DNA from 4 places in the Vibrio tarriae genome. Region 2 is predicted to be linked to each of the others. Evidence: predicted binding sites of a transcription regulator. Region 2 holds the regulator's gene; each other region holds the start of a gene.
What was found. Region 2 encodes PurR, which represses purine synthesis genes. Its sites were predicted from a motif close to TNANGNAAACGTTTNCNTNA; they were not measured.

Region 1: a site for PurR is predicted at 1,905-1,924, ahead of glpX (class II fructose-bisphosphatase). Genes of this name have one in related genera too.
Region 3: a site for PurR is predicted at 1,610-1,629, ahead of purT (phosphoribosylglycinamide formyltransferase 2). Genes of this name have one in related genera too.
Region 4: a site for PurR is predicted at 3,289-3,308, ahead of purM (phosphoribosylformylglycinamidine cyclo-ligase). Genes of this name have one in related genera too.

The regions. Positions count from the first base shown of each region.
Region 1 covers NZ_CP022353.1:28,729-33,119, reverse strand. Annotated here, with positions in the region: gene CEQ48_RS05620 (bifunctional aspartate kinase/homoserine dehydrogenase II) at 1-182, shown strand, start outside; gene metF (methylenetetrahydrofolate reductase) at 468-1,355, shown strand; gene zapB (cell division protein ZapB) at 1,417-1,659, opposite strand; gene glpX (class II fructose-bisphosphatase) at 1,980-2,987, shown strand; gene pfkA (6-phosphofructokinase) at 3,074-4,036, opposite strand; gene fieF (CDF family cation-efflux transporter FieF) at 4,299-4,391, opposite strand, start outside.
Region 2 covers NZ_CP022353.1:1,031,153-1,035,543, reverse strand. Annotated here, with positions in the region: gene elyC (envelope biogenesis factor ElyC) at 1-487, shown strand, start outside; gene torR (two-component system response regulator TorR) at 591-1,295, opposite strand; gene torD (molecular chaperone TorD) at 1,520-2,182, shown strand; gene purR (HTH-type transcriptional repressor PurR) at 2,528-3,538, shown strand; cyclic di-GMP riboswitch class I at 3,697-3,783, shown strand; gene CEQ48_RS10440 (TfoX/Sxy family DNA transformation protein) at 3,897-4,391, shown strand, end outside.
Region 3 covers NZ_CP022353.1:1,529,997-1,534,387, forward strand. Annotated here, with positions in the region: gene cdd (cytidine deaminase) at 1-510, shown strand, start outside; gene CEQ48_RS12620 (AEC family transporter) at 669-1,544, shown strand; gene purT (phosphoribosylglycinamide formyltransferase 2) at 1,698-2,873, shown strand; gene CEQ48_RS12635 (thiopurine S-methyltransferase) at 2,966-3,622, opposite strand; gene relV ((p)ppGpp synthetase RelV) at 4,091-4,391, shown strand, end outside.
Region 4 covers NZ_CP022353.1:501,591-505,981, forward strand. Annotated here, with positions in the region: gene lpcA (D-sedoheptulose 7-phosphate isomerase) at 1-497, shown strand, start outside; gene CEQ48_RS07810 (class II glutamine amidotransferase) at 560-1,405, shown strand; gene purN (phosphoribosylglycinamide formyltransferase) at 1,546-2,184, opposite strand; gene purM (phosphoribosylformylglycinamidine cyclo-ligase) at 2,187-3,227, opposite strand; gene upp (uracil phosphoribosyltransferase) at 3,394-4,020, shown strand; gene rluF (23S rRNA pseudouridine(2604) synthase RluF) at 4,129-4,391, opposite strand, start outside.

The DNA.
Region 1 (4,391 bases), 1.0 Mb from region 2:
GCGTCGAAGCGCTTGAGCAAGATCACCCACTGGCCAACTTACTCCCATGCGACAACATCTTTGCGATTGAGAGCAAATGGTATCGCGATAACCCGCTGGTGATCCGCGGCCCTGGCGCAGGGCGCGAAGTAACCGCCGGTGCGATTCAGTCAGATTTGAATCTGCTCGCGAGCCTACTCTAACCCTCACATTCAGCTCCTAAAACAAAGCTCGCCGAAATGGTGAGCTTTTGCTCCTATCCTCTATGCTTGTAAGCATGCTAAGAATCATTCCCTACCTATTTCACGAATAACCACACATAGCACTTAATTGCTTTTTCAAGCTTGAATCTGCTTCACGATCAACATGAGTAATATTCATAATGGCAAGGTTGACATCAAAGCGCATTCACGACATTCTACAGCCATATAGACGTCTAAACGTCAATTCAGATTCAGGCAGTGACACTCGGTCACAGGGAGTACAAGATGGGATACACACACGCTGGCCATATCGACGCATTAAACCAGAACATTGCGGAACTTTCCGACATCAATGTTTCGTTTGAGTTTTTTCCACCCAGTTCACCACAAATGGAAGAAACGCTTTGGGGCTCAGTACACCGTCTGAAAACACTCCAACCGAAATTTGTTTCGGTGACTTATGGTGCCAACTCTGGTGAACGTGACCGCACTCACTCGATCATCAAAGCGATCAAAGATCAAACCGGTTTGATTGCCGCACCGCACTTGACCTGCATTGATGCCACTCGTGATGAGCTGATTCAAATTGCTGATGACTACTGGCATAACGGCATCCAGAATATTGTGGCGCTACGTGGTGATATCCCTGCTGGCGGTGGTAAGCCAGAGATGTACGCCTCCGATCTAGTGACGCTGCTCAAGTCACGCCACGATTTTGATATTTCCGTGGCCGCCTTCCCTGAAGTGCACCCTGAAGCGAAAAGCGCGCAAGCGGATCTGCTCAATTTAAAACGTAAAGTCGATGCGGGTGCGAATCGTGCCATCACGCAGTTTTTCTTTGATGTAGAGAGTTACCTGCGTTTTCGTGATCGCTGTGTGGCTGCAGGCATTGGTGTAGAAATCGTTCCTGGCATTCTGCCGGTTTCTAACTTTAAACAAGCGTCGCGCTTCGCTGCGCAAAACAACGTCAAAGTTCCGAATTGGATGGTGAAGCAGTTTGAAGGATTAGAAGACGATCCTGTGACTCGCCAGTTGGTAGGTGCAAGCCAAGCCATTGATATGGTGCGCGTGCTGTGCCGCGAAGGGGTAAAAGATTTCCACTTCTACACGCTGAACCGTGCCGAAATGACTTACGCGTTATGCCACACCTTAGGCGTGCGCCCGCAAGCGTAAGCACCGCGTCTCATCACGATCAAAAACGCCGACATCACAGTCGGCGTTTGCGTTAGGAGAATTACTCCACATCTTCCATTTTGCCCAGCAGGCTACGGATGCGCTCTTGCCATGCCGCATGCTCTTGCTGAACTTGCTGTGCACGTTGCTCAAGCACTTCACACGCTTCACGCAGCTCTTGCGCTTCATTTTGCAGCTGTTGTTTTTCTTCTTTGAGCTCTTCAACTTCCATTTGCAGCAGTGCAATGGTGTCGACTGCAGTTTGAATTTTCGCTTCCAGTTTTTCTAATACTTCAAAAGACATGACGTTTTACCCTTGTTGATTCGGTTGAGGTGAAGTGGGCTTCACTGATTGAGTTCATTCTACTCAGCCCTGTGCACAGAAACACGCCCTAAGTTCGATCTTTTTCGCTATTCGGTTAAAAAAACCGCGCAATTTGACCCAAACTTAACTTAATGAGCTGATAAGCCCGATCCGAGCAGGCATTTTCGAGCAAACCTCGACTTTTCTTGCGCGTTTTTGATCAAAGGCAAAGGCGAATCGTCGCAAAAGGCAAACGTTTACTTGGGAGTGTGGTAGAATGCCGCGCAAAATTTCTCTCTTGGGTTTGGAGCAAAGCAAACATGAAACGCGATTTAGCAATGGCTTTTTCCCGCGTCACCGAAGGTGCCGCACTCGCAGGCTATAAATGGTTGGGGCGTGGCGATAAAAATGCCGCCGATGGTGCTGCGGTAGAAGTGATGCGCATCCTGCTCAACCAAACGGAGATCAGCGGTGAAATTGTGATTGGTGAAGGCGAAATTGATGAAGCGCCTATGTTGTACATTGGCGAGCAAGTCGGCCTGGGGGGCGATGCGGTTGATATTGCGGTCGACCCTATCGAAGGTACTCGCATGACCGCCATGGGACAATCTAACGCGTTAGCCGTGCTTGCGGCCGGTGAAAAAGGCAGCTTCCTGAAAGCGCCAGATATGTACATGGAAAAGTTGGTGGTTGGCCCTGGCGCAAAAGGCTGCATCGATCTGCATTTGCCGCTGAAAGATAACCTAAACAATGTCGCAAAGGCACTCGGCAAACCCTTAACCGATTTAGTGGTGATCACGCTTGCTAAACCGCGCCACGACAAAGTCATCGCTGAAATGCAGCAGATGGGCGTGCGGGTGTTTGCGGTGCCGGATGGCGATGTCGCCGCGTCTATTCTGACTTGTATGCCCGATAGCGAAGTGGACATGATGTACTGCATTGGTGGTGCACCAGAAGGTGTGGTCTCAGCTGCGGTGATCCGCGCGCTGGATGGCGACATGCAAGGCCGTTTGCTGCCGCGTCACCAAGTCAAAGGCGATAGCGAAGATAACCGTATTTGGGGCGCGAAAGAACTCGAACGCTGTCAACAGATGGGCGTAGAAGCCGGTAAAGTGCTGAAAATGGAAGATATGGCACGCAGCGATAACGTGATTTTCGCGGCCACCGGCATCACCAAAGGTGACTTGCTTGATGGCATCAGTCGCAAAGGCAATATCGCGACAACAGAAACACTGCTGATCCGCGGCCGCTGCCGCACCATTCGTCGTATCCGCTCGATTCACTATCTGGAGCGTAAAGACCAACAAGTGCGCGACATCATTCTCTAACCCGCGTATCTATCATATAAACAGACCCGCATAAGAAAGACCGCCTTGGCGGTCTTTCTTGTCTCTCAATACAAAGTGATGCGAGCTTAGAACAGCTCTTCAGCGACCTTGTACAGGTCTGTGCGCACTGGACGCTTCATGTTTTCAATCGCATCAATGATGTCGTGGTGAACCAGTTGTTCTTTCTGGATACCAACACAGCGACCACCGTGACCTTCCATCAATAGATGCACAGCGTAGTTGCCCATGCGTGATGCAAGTACACGGTCAAATGCCGTAGGTTTACCACCACGTTGGATGTGGCCTAATACGGTAGCGCGAGTTTCACGGCCAGTCGCCGCTTCAATCTCTTTCGCCAACTTGTTGGCATCCATCATCAGCTCAGTCAGTGCGATAATTGCATGCTTTTTGCCTTTGGTGATACCGTCTTTGATGTTAGAGATCAGCTGTTCCATATTCAGCCCCGTTTCAGGGGTGATGATGTATTCACAGCCACCCGCAATCGCAGAAGTCAGCGTCAAGTCGCCACAGTGACGACCCATGATTTCTACGATAGAGATACGTTGGTGTGAAGAAGAAGTATCACGCAGACGGTCAATCGCTTCGATAACCGTGTTCAAAGCAGTCAAATAACCGATGGTGTAATCAGTGCCCGCGATGTCGTTATCGATAGTGCCAGGCAGGCCGATACAAGGGAAACCCATTTCAGTCAGTTTTTTTGCGCCCATGTAAGAGCCATCACCGCCGATCACAACCAGCGCTTCAATACCGTGTTTTTTTAGGTTTTCAATCGCTTTTTCACGTACTTCAACTTCACGAAATTGTGGGAAGCGTGCAGAGCCTAAAAAAGTACCGCCACGGTTGATCACGTCAGACACGCTTGAGCGGTCTAGCTGTTTGATACGATCTTCATACAGACCTTGGTAACCGTCATAAATGCCATACACTTCTAGACCTGCGCCAAGTGCTGTGCGCACTACGCCACGAATAGCTGCATTCATACCTGGGGCATCGCCACCACTCGTCAAAACACCGATTTTTTTAATCATGCTCACCCTCGAACTTTGCGAATCGAATATCAATTTCTACGCCGTCTGGCTTGTAGGGAGCCAGACAGAAAAATTCAAAAACTGTGCGTAATGTTACCTTTCCCGATTAGGAATACTACTGTTATTTGCACTAAATTCTGTAAGTTTTCTACTTATGTAAGAGTATTACAGTTTTGTACTGACCCAGTGTTGATTCATGTCAGGAATGACGTTTTTTTGTTAACTTGGAGGAAAGATAGCCAAATTGACGCCTTTTGTCGCCTCACCATTGAGATTTTTGTCGCTGCTCTGCCTCAAGCACCACCGAATGCGGGTCTTGGTGGATCAAAACATCAGCACCAACAAAGTTTTCTCG
Region 2 (4,391 bases):
CATTCGTATTAGTCGTATGTATCCGGGTTCGAAACTTATCCTCTCCGGTTACGCTGGTGGTAGTGAAGTTAGCCACGCTCGGATGATGGCGCGTGTCGCTTTAGCGTTAGGTGTGCCGAAATCGGATATTATTTTGCTGGAAACCGCTAAAGATACTTGGGAAGAAGCGCGCCAAGCTGCGGCTTTCGTGCAACAAAAGCGCATGGTACTGGTCACCTCAGCAAGCCATATGAAGCGTGCGATGCGCGAATTTGAATCGGCAGGTTTAACGCCAATCCCAGCACCGACTAACTACTTAGGTCATCTCAATATTGTTCAGCCTTGGGATAAGTACATTCCTAAATCACGCTATCTTGAGCAAACCGAACAGTATTGGTACGAAACATTAGGCCTATTGTGGCAAAAACTGCGTGATACCGTTGCCGGAGATAGCAGTGAACAGGTAGGAACGCCCTCTGTCGTAGAAGAAGCTCCGACAACGCCCTAATCGCCCCAAATCATCCAACTCGTTAAAAAATAAGTAAAAAACTGGCATTTAGCCAGTTTTTTAATTTTTACAATGCAGAAAAGGATGAAGACACTTTCGAAGTTTAATCCCCAGCGAACATATAACCTTCGCCGTGAACCGTCACAAAAATTTGCGGGTTTTTTGGATCCATTTCCATCTTGGCGCGCATACGTCGAATCAACACATCAATAGTACGATCGTTTGGCGCATCCACACGGTGGCTGATCATGTTCAAAATACGTTCACGACTCAGCACCTGATTCGGATAAGAAGAAAGCGCGACTAACAACTCGTATTCCGCTTTAGTGAGCTTCACAGGCTCACCGTTACGACTTAAGGCACGGCGCTGAACATCGAACGTCCACTCACCAAAATGCACCAGTTTGTCATCTTGTTTGTCCGTATTTCTCTCTCGCTGTGCGAGGGAAATTCGCCATAATAAGTTTTTTACACGAACCTGGAGCTCACGCAAATCGACGGGTTTAGTGACATAATCGTCCGCGCCCATTTCGAGGCCAACGATTTTGTCGATACTGTCGGTGCGTCCTGTCACTAAAATAATGCCAATCTCCGACTGGCTGCGTAATTCTCGCGTCAATAACAGACCGTCTTCACCGGGCAAATTGATGTCCAGCAAAACCAGATCGATGTCATTGAGTTCTAACGCTTCTCTCATCTGCGCGCCACTTTCTGCTTCTGTTACTTGGTAACCTTCATTTTGAAAGTAACCACTTAACTTACTCCGCGTGACGAGGTCATCTTCAACCACAAGTACGTGATAGCTCATAATGCACCATTTTAAATAACTGGATGTATCGCAGGGTTATTCTATTCATATCTGTTAATAATTCGAGAAAAACCGTGAGAAATCTCACCTTTTTTTGATGCAAAGCAAACTTCATTTAACAGATTAACAACCTATTCTTTTCTTTTCACATGCTGTCACAATAAGAGTGATAGCTGTTCATGTTTATGGTTTAGACTAAGTACACATCGATTGGGAGTGCAGAAATGATACAAGAACTGAAAATCCTCAATGAAAAGCGTGCTGAAATCTATTGGTGGCTGTCGAGCCTGTTTTTTAAGGAACTGAATGAGCAAGATATCGCTCGTTATCACTCAGCAGAAATTCGCACTTTTTTAAGCGGACTCGCCGATGAGCAAAGCCTAAGCGGCGAAGTTAAAAACTTGATAGATACGCTCAACCGACTACAAGATCGTCAAGATGCGCAGTTAGAACTCGCCGCGGATTTCTGCGATCTCTTTTTGAAATCAGACCGTGATTCCGCCCTACCCTATGCCTCCGTCTATACCGATAAAGGTTTACTCAATGGCAAGCCTGCACAGCAAATGCGTGAGTTACTCAACGCACATGGGGTTAAGGTTGAAAAAAATATCAATGAGCCTGAGGATCATCTTGCCATACAGCTCGACTTTTTAGCGCATCTTGCGATCAGCGCTAACCAAATTGAGCACAGAGCACAACTGAGTTCAGCGCTACAAGCTCAGTCCGACTTCATAAGCCAACACTTACTCACTTGGCTGCCTGCCTTTGTTGAACGTTGCACTCAATTTGATGCATTCGGATTGTACTCAGCCGCCGCTCGTTTAGCGTTAGTCTTTATTAAGCAAGATCAACGCTGTATTGATGAGCTGGTTCACGACATCCATTAGTCAATACGGTTGCAGCTTAAAGTAGAATGAGGATAGACGAATTAATTGTGAAATGGCTTATAGTTTGATGAATGAATTTCGTTGCGACGGAGAGATTTGCAGTCTAAAATCCACCCGCAAACGATAAAAACGAATAAAAATGTAAACCGCTGTTTTTTAGCGGTTTTTGTTTTTTATTACTTTAGGTTTATTACTTTAGGCATAGTGATTGAAGCGCTTTACGTACGGCATAGTGTTGGACATGTGCTCGCACAGAGTGTGAAGATTCGCTCAGTCTCGCCTTACTTCTGCTGATTAAATCCACCGATGTTATTCGCTGGCAGCAGTCATCGACAGGAACACTCTATGGCTACGATTAAAGATGTGGCGCGCCTTGCGGGCGTGTCAACCACCACCGTTTCTCACGTTATCAATAAAACTCGTTTTGTGGCAGAAACCACCCAAGAGAAAGTGATGGAAGCCGTTAAGCAACTGAACTACGCGCCAAGTGCCGTAGCACGCAGCTTAAAGTGCAATACCACTCGCACGATTGGTATGTTAGTGACGCAATCTACTAACCTGTTTTTCTCGGAAGTTATCGACGGTGTGGAAAGCTACTGTTACCGTCAAGGCTATACGCTGATCCTATGTAACACAGGCGGCATCTATGAAAAGCAACGCGATTATATCCGCATGCTGGCCGAAAAACGGGTTGATGGCATTTTGGTGATGTGCTCAGACCTAACCCAAGAACTGCAAGATATGTTGGATGCGCACAAAGATATTCCAAAAGTGGTTATGGATTGGGGTCCAGAAACGTCGCACGCCGATAAAATCATCGATAACTCAGAAGAAGGCGGCTACCTCGCGACCAAATATCTCACTGACCGCGGTCACACTGAGATTGCATGTTTGAGTGGTCACTTCGTCAAAGCCGCATGCCAAGAGCGCATTCAAGGTTTCCGCCGCGCAATGGCGGAAGCTAATTTGACCGTCAATGAAGATTGGATCTTGGAAGGTAACTTTGAGTGTGATACTGCCGTTTTAGCGGCGGATAAAATCATTGCGATGGACAAGCGCCCCACGGCGGTATTCTGTTTCAACGATACGATGGCATTAGGTCTGATGAGCCGTTTGCAACAGAAAGGCATACGTATTCCAGAAGATATGTCTGTCATCGGTTACGATAATATCGAGTTAGCAGAATACTTCTCTCCACCACTGACCACAGTGCACCAACCCAAGCGTCGTGTGGGCAAGAACGCGTTTGAAATTTTGTTAGAGCGCATTAAAGATAAAGAACATGATCGCCGTATTTTCGAAATGCACCCAGAGATCGTAGAGCGCGATACGGTGAAAGACTTGACAAAATCCTAACTTTCTTGACAATTCATAACGCCTATATTTGAAACCCTGTCACATAAATATGACAAAACATATGTAGAGCGAGTATCATTAATAGCGCTTATTCTCACAATTGAAATATCAGTATGTGAGGATGAGCCAAGAATGATTAATTTTTATCAGGAAAAATGTCACGCACAGGGCAAACCATTCGAAAGAGTGGGACGCAAAGCCTCCGGCCTAAACCAGAAGACGTGGTAGGTAGCGGGGTTACCGATGGCAAAATGCATACACTATGTTGACTCATCATTGACATGGCCGATGCATGTATTTGCTAATTTTCTCGGACCTGACTTGGTGGCGTATGTAACAATACTCCGAGACTAACAGCATGGATAAACCAGTATTAAAAGATTCAATGCGGCTCTTTGAGCAGCTAGGACGTGTTAAATCTCGTTCAATGTTTGGTGGCTTTGGTATTTTCGTCGACGAAACTATGTTTGCGCTTGTGGTTAACGATACGCTGCACATCCGTGCAGATGACGCCACAATCGAAAAGTATAAACAGCAAGGTTATGAACCTTATGTTTACAAAAAACGTGGCTTCCCCGTTGTAACTAAGTACTACGCTCTACCTGAAGATTGTTGGAGTCACCCAGACTCTATCCTTAATGAAGCGCGTGCAGCACTGGAGGTCGCTAAGGCCGAACGTGAAACTCAAGCACAAGCGAAACCTGATCGTTTGAAAGATCTTCCTAACTTGCGTTTAGCAACAGAAAGAATGCTCAAAAAAGCAGGTATCGAAACCGTCGAGTCTCTTCAGACTCTTGGTTCTGTCGAAGCTTATAAAGCGGTTCAACGAACCCACACGGCAGAAGTGAGTTTA
Region 3 (4,391 bases), 500 kb from region 2:
AGCCCTTGCGGCCATTGCCGCCAGTTTATGAATGAACTGACCACCGCGTCTTCGCTGAAAATTCAACTGCCCAAGCGTGCTGCCAAAACTTTGCAAGAGTACCTCCCTGAGTCGTTTGGCCCTGCCGATCTCGGCATTGATTCTGGCCTGATGAGCCCAGTCAATCATGGTAAAACCAGTGACGATGATGAAGAGCTTATCCAGCAAGCCCTGCGCGCGATGAACATCAGCCACTCGCCTTATACCCAAAACTTCAGTGGTGTGGCACTGAAAATGCGCAGTGGTGCGATTTACCTTGGCGCGTATGCCGAAAATGCAGCATTTAACCCAAGTTTGCCACCGCTACAAGTTGCCTTAGCACAAGCGATGATGATGGGTGAATCATTCGAGGATATTGAAGCCGCCGCTCTGGTAGAGAGTGCAACCGGCAAAATCAGCCATCTTGCCGATACTCAAGCAACGCTGGAAGTGATCAATCCCGATATCCCACTTTCTTATCTCTCACTGTAAACCGAATGAAGAGGCCATTGGCCTCTTCACTTTTTGGTACTAGCTCTCTTAGTCCACATCTTGCTAAAGATGTCGCGCGCACACTTTTCCATCACCTACCATGACGTTCTGAATAAAGCCTGATAACTTGCGCTTTTTACACGTATCTCTCGCAAGCTATGTTTGAACAAATCATTGCCATTCTCTTTCCTGTGATGAGCTTAGTCTTGATTGGCTATTTGATTGGTCTCTGGCTCAAACCCGATTTTCGCCCGATCAATCGCATCAATATGGAGGCCTTTGTGCCTGCGTTGGTGTTTTCTTCACTGGTCAACATGCCACTGGATACGCAGCAAACACCTCTGTTGCTTGCCGCTCTTGTCGCGGTATTGCTGCCCGGTATTTTAATGCTCTTGATATGTCGTTTGGGTCGTTGGTCATTTAAAACATGGGCTCCACTGCACATGTTTCGCAATAGCGGTAATTTAGCGATTCCTCTGTTTACTTATACGTTTGGCGAAACCGCGCTCCCCTCTGCCGTATTGCTGTTTGTGGTTTCTATGTGTCTGCACATTAGCTTAGGGGTAGCCATGCTGAGCAAAGGTAGCGTGTTAAAAACCGTACTCAGCGCTCCGGTCTTTTTAGCATCCTCACTGGCTTTACTGCTCAATCTAAGCGGAGTCTCTATCTGGTCCCCCTTGTACAACGCCACTGCTTTACTTGGGCAAGCCGCCGTTCCTGTGATGCTGCTTTCACTCGGCTCACAAATGATCAACCTGCGCTTAGCCGGACTCAAAGTTGGCCTTGTTTCAACGGCACAATCTCTGCTCACCGGAGCCTGCGCGTTTGCGCTGATTTACTTTTTCATTCCACTGCCTCCCTTACAACTGCAAATGATGGTGCTGTTTACCATGTTGCCCCCCGCAGTGATGAATTATCTGTTCGCCGAGCGTTATCACATCGAGCCTACTCAGGTTGCGGCTATGGTGTTGTTTGGTAATTTCTTCAGCTTATTAAGCCTGCCCATATTACTGTTTATCGCTCTTTCACTCTGATCCTGTTCGCCATAAAACTGTCATAAACTTGACCCGAATACGGGGTAATCTGACTGGCTACAGCGGGAAGCAAACGTTTTCTTTTGTGCTTTGTTCCAGTATCATGGCCGCTGTTTTTTGCTAATGTTGACTGAATGACTATAAGGATTGTCTATGTTTGGGACAGCGACTCGGGATAACGCAACGCGAGTACTTTTGCTTGGCTCTGGTGAACTTGGTAAGGAAGTCGCGATTGAGTGTCAGCGCCTTGGCCTCGAAGTCATCGCCTGTGATCGTTACGCTGATGCGCCTGCCATGCAGGTCGCCCATCGCAGCCACGTGTTTGATATGCTCGATGCCGATGCACTACAACAAGTGATTGATTTAGAAAAGCCACATTTCGTGGTTCCAGAAATTGAAGCGATTGCTACCAGCAAGTTAGTGGAGTTAGAAGCGCAAGGCTTAAACGTTGTACCTACCGCCAATGCAACTCGACTCACCATGAACCGTGAAGGCATTCGCCGTTTAGCCGCCGAAGAGTTAGGGCTGCCCACTTCCGCGTATCAATTCGCAGACAGCTATGAGAGCTTTGCCGCGGCAGTAGAAACCATTGGTTTACCTTGTGTCTGTAAGCCTGTGATGAGTTCATCGGGCAAAGGCCAAAGTGTTATTCGCACACCAGAGCAGATTGAAGCGGCTTGGCAATACGCTCAACAAGGTGGACGCAGTGGCGCTGGCCGAGTGATTGTGGAAGGCTTCGTGGATTTTGATTACGAAATCACACTGCTGACCGTACGCGCTGTGGATGGCGTCCATTTCTGCGCTCCAATTGGCCATCGCCAAGAAGATGGCGATTACCGCGAGTCATGGCAACCACAAGTGATGTCAGAAAATGCCATTAAAGCGGCTGAATATGTGGCAGAACAGGTGGTTAACGCGCTTGGTGGTTATGGATTGTTTGGGGTTGAACTGTTTGTGAAAGGTGACAAGGTCATCTTCAATGAAGTTTCCCCTCGCCCACACGATACCGGAATGGTGACGCTCATTTCTCAAGAGCTCTCTGAATTCGCTTTGCATGTGCGCGCGTTTACCGGTCTACCGATTGGTCAAATCGTGCAATATGGCCCATCAGCTTCTGCGGCGATCCTCGGCCAAGGCCAGTCACAGAACATCCAGTTCAGTGCGCTTGATGACGCCCTAAGCATTCCTCACACCCAAGTGCGCTTATTTGGCAAGCCAGATATTGCGGGTCGTCGTCGCTTAGGTGTTGCCCTGAGCCGAGGAAAAACGACGCAAGAAGCCACTGATCGCGCGATTGAGTGTGCGAAAGCTGTAAAGATTCATTACTAATTCAGCTCTTTATCTTTATCAGCACTATCAGAAAGCGCGCTCATTCAGCGCGCTTTTTTCATTTCTACTTAGTGGAGTTCAAAGAGTCAGAGTCACTCGCTTTTCTCAATCACCCAAACTTCTTCGGCAAAGCGGCTTAAGCCCGCTTGTGTACGCTTATTCAGATGCGGATCTATGCCCGTATCTTGGTAAACTCTGCGCACCTCACACCCCATAAACAAGGTGCGAATTTCCGCTTCAGGAACCGAAAATGGCGGCCCTGACAACTCAGTTTGCACATAATCCATACTGACCAGCAAAATGCGCCCACCCGGTTTAAGCAGTTGCAACACGCGCTGCGCGTACTCTGCGCGCATCTCTTCCGGCAATGCCACTAGCGCTGCACGATCATAAACTAAGTCCACCGATTCAACAGGAGCTGTGAAGAAATCGCCGGTAAAAAGCGTAAGCTCATCAAACTGATACAGTTCATGTTGCGCATTGAGTCGGGTCACTGTCGGGGTATAGAAATGCTCGGCAAAGAAAGAACGTACCGCGATTTGACTCAGTTCAACCCCTTGAACACTGTCATGCTGATTTGCCAGCCAAATCAGATCTTCACTCTTACCACACAAAGGGACGAGCACTTTTTCACTGCGTTTAGGGGCAAGATCAGACCAAAAGCGGATCAATAGCGGGTTCACGTCTTCAAGGTGAAAACCAATCTGGTTCGCCGCCCATTTGTTATGCCAAAACTCAGGATCTCGCATCTTCTACTCCTTTTCATTTGCTGCCACCAAGAGTAGCGGATCTTCTGCTCCCGCGGTAGCACGAATTTGTCCCTCCCCATCTGTTCGACGGTTACATTTCTTTACCTAAGGCTTTGGAACTCCATCGAAAACTCGAAGTCTGAATGAATGCCTATGTTCTTTCCAAACGATTTGAAGTTGCAGAACCTGAAATGGCAGATAGGCGCAGATGAGTGAATTCCAATAAACACAGACAGACTATGTGATTGGTGTGCGCGAACATCGCCTTTGCAGCTTCAAATAGGAAGAAGATATGTGATGGATAACAAATTCTTACAACTGAAAATCCAGATTGAATTGGAAAAGGAACAACAAGGCCCAATTGATCATAGTGAGCAGAAAGGAACACTAAACCCACTTTGATTGCACTGTCAGAAAACGCCTTCTAGGTCTACTTTTTGACTGAACAGCGCAAGCTAAGGAGAGTGAATGAGTCTATTGCTACGTACCACAGCCTTAATGTTATTGCTGCTGAGCCGTGCTCCTGCCATGGCGGCTGTGCCATTAACCACCAATTCAACGGAAGATAACCGCGAAGAGTCACAACAAAACGAAGTCAGCTCTAAGCTGTTTCGTCATAGCTTAAGTGGTTTGTACGGTATCGCTAACCAAAATTATCCTATTGTCCAGCCTTATCAAGATTTTGATGTGCTATACAGTAAAGCACATCAAGCGCAAATCGAGCTAGAAACTCTGTGCAAAAGCACCGCCCTCTTGACCCATACTCAAG
Region 4 (4,391 bases), 530 kb from region 2:
TCGCACAAATTGAAGCGGCGGCTAAGCTGATTGCTGATTCGTTCAAGCAAGGTGGGAAAGTGCTTTCTTGCGGTAATGGTGGTTCGCATTGTGATGCCATGCACTTTGCTGAAGAGTTGACTGGGCGTTACCGTGAAAACCGCCCTGGTTATCCTGGTATTGCGATTTCTGATCCAAGCCATCTGTCTTGTGTGAGTAACGATTTTGGCTATGACTATGTTTTCTCTCGTTATGTGGAAGCGGTCGGAGCGAAAGGCGATGTGCTGTTTGGCTTATCGACTTCCGGTAATTCAGGCAACATCCTAAAAGCCATTGAGGCGGCGAAAGCAAAAGGCATGAAAACCATCGCGTTAACCGGCAAAGATGGCGGTAAAATGGCGGGTTTGGCCGATGTTGAAATTCGTGTGCCACATTTTGGTTACGCGGATCGTATCCAAGAAGTGCACATTAAGATCATCCACATCATCATTCAGTTGATTGAAAAGGAAATGGCGTAACCCTACGCTCAAGAGCCCGGTATTGACCGGGCTACTGGTTTAAGTAAGGAGTGGTTTAAACCATGTGTGAATTGCTCGGCATGAGCGCCAATGTACCAACCGATATCTGTTTTAGTTTCACTGGCTTGATGCAACGTGGCGGGAAAACGGGTCCGCATCGTGATGGGTGGGGAATCGCGTTTTACGAAGGCAAAGGCTTTCGTACCTTCAAAGATCCCAATCCTAGCAGTCAGTCCAAAATTGCCGAGTTAGTTCAGCAGTATCCGATCAAAAGTCGTGCGGTGATCAGCCACATTCGTCAGGCCAATCGCGGTGGGGTGAATCTGGAAAACACTCATCCGTTTACCCGCGAGTTGTGGGGGCAGTACTGGACATTTGCCCACAATGGGCAATTGACGGGATATCAAAATCTAGTCACTGGACGCCATCGACCAGTCGGTGAAACGGACAGCGAACTGGCATTCTGTTGGTTGCTGAATCAAATGGAACAGCGTTACCCCGAAGGTCCACAAGATTGGCCTGAGATGCTGCGCTATGTTGCGCAGTGTTGTGATGAGCTTAGAGCTCTCGGTGTCTTTAATATGCTGCTGTCTAATGGCGAATATGTGATGGCGTATTGCACCAATCATTTGTATTGGATCACTCGCCGAGCCCCATTTGGCCGTGCAGCACTGCTCGATGAAGATGTCGAGATCAATTTCCAAGAAGAAACCACGCCGAATGATGTGGTGTCAGTGATTGCGACTCAACCGTTAACCGGTAATGAAACTTGGCAGCGTATGAAGCCGGGGCAATTCGCATTTTTCCATTTTGGAGAGCGGATAGAAGACAATGCACATGTGTTGATGGATGTGGGTTTTGCACCGAATCGACCCAGATGTCAGGCACCAAGCCAACCTCTCGACTAAGCGATATACCTTTCCTACTTGAAGCTGCAGCGGTGTTGGCTATGTTCGTTCACCCCAATCACATCGTTTATGTTGTCTGGGAATAAAGAGTGGTACAAAAAGAAAGGGTTGAATGATTTCAACCCTTTTTCGATTGGAGATTATTCGGCCGCGTAACCGTGTATGCCGAGCGCTTCGCCATCTAAATAAGCTTTGCCGTCTTTCATTGCTAAACGCTCTTCGACAAACCATTTCACGACAAGCGGGTAGATGCGATGCTCTTGATCCTGCACGCGAGCCGTGAGCTCTTCGACCGTATCATCTTCAAAAATCGGTACTTTGGCTTGCAGAATCACAGGGCCCCCATCGAGCTGCTCGGTGACAAAATGCACGCTGGTACCATGCTCTTCATCGCCGGCGTGGATAGCTCGTTGATAAGTGTTCAATCCCGGATACTTTGGTAATAACGAAGGGTGGATGTTGATCATTCGACCCAGATAATGGCGAACAAATTCACTACTGAGAATACGCATGTAACCTGCGAGCACTATTAAGTCAGGAGCAAATTTATCCATCTGCTCCATCATTGCAGCATCAAAGGCATCACGAGTTTCGTAAGCTTTGGGATCAATAAAACAGGCGGCAGCGCCAGCCTGTTTGGCACGTTCTAAACCGTAAGCTGTTGCTTTATTGGAAAACACAGCCGTCACTTTGCCATCTTGAATACTGGTTGCACAAGCATCAATGATCGCCTGTAGGTTGGTTCCGTTTCCCGAAATTAAAACAACAATACTCTTCATGCTTAGTTGATCTCTACCTGTGCTTCGTTGCTATTGGCGGCTGCGATTTCGCCGATGACCCATGCGGTTTCGCCTTCTGCTTGCAGTAGCGCAACGGCCGCATTGGCTTGATCTTTTGGCAGTGCAATGATCAAACCGACACCACAGTTGAAGGTGCGGTACATTTCGTGAGTGGTCACGTTACCTTTTTCCTGTAGCCATTGGAAAATCACTGGCCATTCCCAGCTCTTACCATTGATTACGGCTTTAGTACCTTCTGGCAGTACGCGTGGAATGTTTTCCCAGAAGCCACCGCCAGTGATGTGTGAAATCGCATGAATGTCATGTTCAGCAATCAGCTTTAAGCCAGATTTGATGTAAATCTTGGTTGGTGCGAGTAAGTGCTCACCAATGGTTTTGCCCGCTAACAGCTCATTCTTATCAGCTTTAGAGACTTCTAAAATCTTACGCACTAAGGAGTAACCATTAGAGTGTGGGCCGCTTGAGCCAACCGCAATCAGCGCATCACCCACTTGTACCTTACTGCCGTCGATGATCTCTTCTTTTTCGACGACACCGACACAAAAACCTGCCACGTCGTAGTCTTCACCTTCGTACATGCCTGGCATTTCAGCAGTTTCGCCGCCAATCAGCGCGCAGCCCGCTTGCAAACAGCCATCGGCAATACCAGAAATCACTTCAGCAGCCGTATCCACATCCAGTTTGCCCGTCGCGTAATAATCGAGGAAAAACAGCGGCTCAGCGCCTTGAACAATCAGATCATTGACGCACATCGCCACCAGATCGATACCTATGGTGTCGTGTTTTTTCATATCCAGAGCGAGACGTAGTTTGGTACCTACGCCGTCAGTGCCAGAGACTAAAACAGGGTGCTTGTATTTGGTTGGCAGTTCACACAGTGCGCCAAAACCACCTAGGCCACCCATAACTTCAGGGCGACGGGTGCGCTTCACTGCGCCTTTAATTCGTTCAACGAGTGCATTACCTGCATCAATATCGACACCTGCATCTTTATAGCTGAGAGATGGATTATTACCGCTCACGGGGAAGTTCCTCGGTCTAGTTGGATATGAAAACGGCGCTATTCTACAGGGCTTAAAACAAAAAGGAAAACGTTTGCGTAAGATTTTTCTCCGGTTTTACAGTCGGAAAAGTCGACAAAATAAGTGTATAATCCGCAGGTTTAAATTAATGAAGCCGGAGTTGGACATGAAAATTGTTGAAGTTAAGCACCCTCTTGTAAAACACAAACTTGGCCTGATGCGTGAAGGTGACATCAGCACTAAGCGTTTTCGTGAGCTTGCAACTGAAGTGGCGAGTCTACTGACTTATGAAGCGACTTCTGACTTTGAAACCGAAAAAGTCACGATCGAAGGCTGGAATGGTCCTGTGCAAGTGGATCAAATTAAAGGTAAGAAAGTGACGGTTGTGCCTATCTTGCGTGCAGGTCTTGGCATGATGGATGGTGTACTTGAGCATATCCCAAGTGCGCGTATCAGCGTGGTGGGGATTTACCGTGATGAAGAAACTCTTGAACCGGTTCCTTACTTCAATAAGTTAGCCACTAATATTGAAGAGCGTATTGCCATGGTGGTTGACCCAATGCTGGCAACTGGCGGCTCGATGATTGCGACAATTGACTTGTTGAAAGAGAAAGGCTGTAACCAGATTAAAGTTCTGGTGTTGGTGGCCGCTCCGGAAGGGATTGCCGCTTTAGAAAAAGCGCACCCAGATGTTGAGCTTTACACGGCGGCTATCGATGAGAAGCTGAATGACAAAGGCTACATCGTACCGGGTCTTGGTGATGCCGGTGATAAGATTTTTGGTACTAAGTAATCCTAACAAGGCTTTCTGATAAGAAATCGCAACCGAAATATAGGATTTGTATCAATAATAATGGGAAGCTTGTGGCTTCCCATTTCTGTTCTACGTGCCATTACAAGGTTATTTCGATTTTCTGAGGCTCAGGGTACCGCCGGTACGTGGGCTTGGACGTTGGGCAGGTTTTGACGCTGTCGAAGCGTTTGATGAAGAGCTCGTGGGACGACGCTGCGCTTTTTTCGAATTTGGCGCATGGCGAAACTCTTGTGCATTTTTACCATGGTAGGTTTTGGGGTTACGGCGCGCTTTGGATTCTTTATTGGCTTCACGGCTATCAAAAAGCTTGGCATCGGTCGCACGTTTAATCGTGTCACCACTTTGCGCGA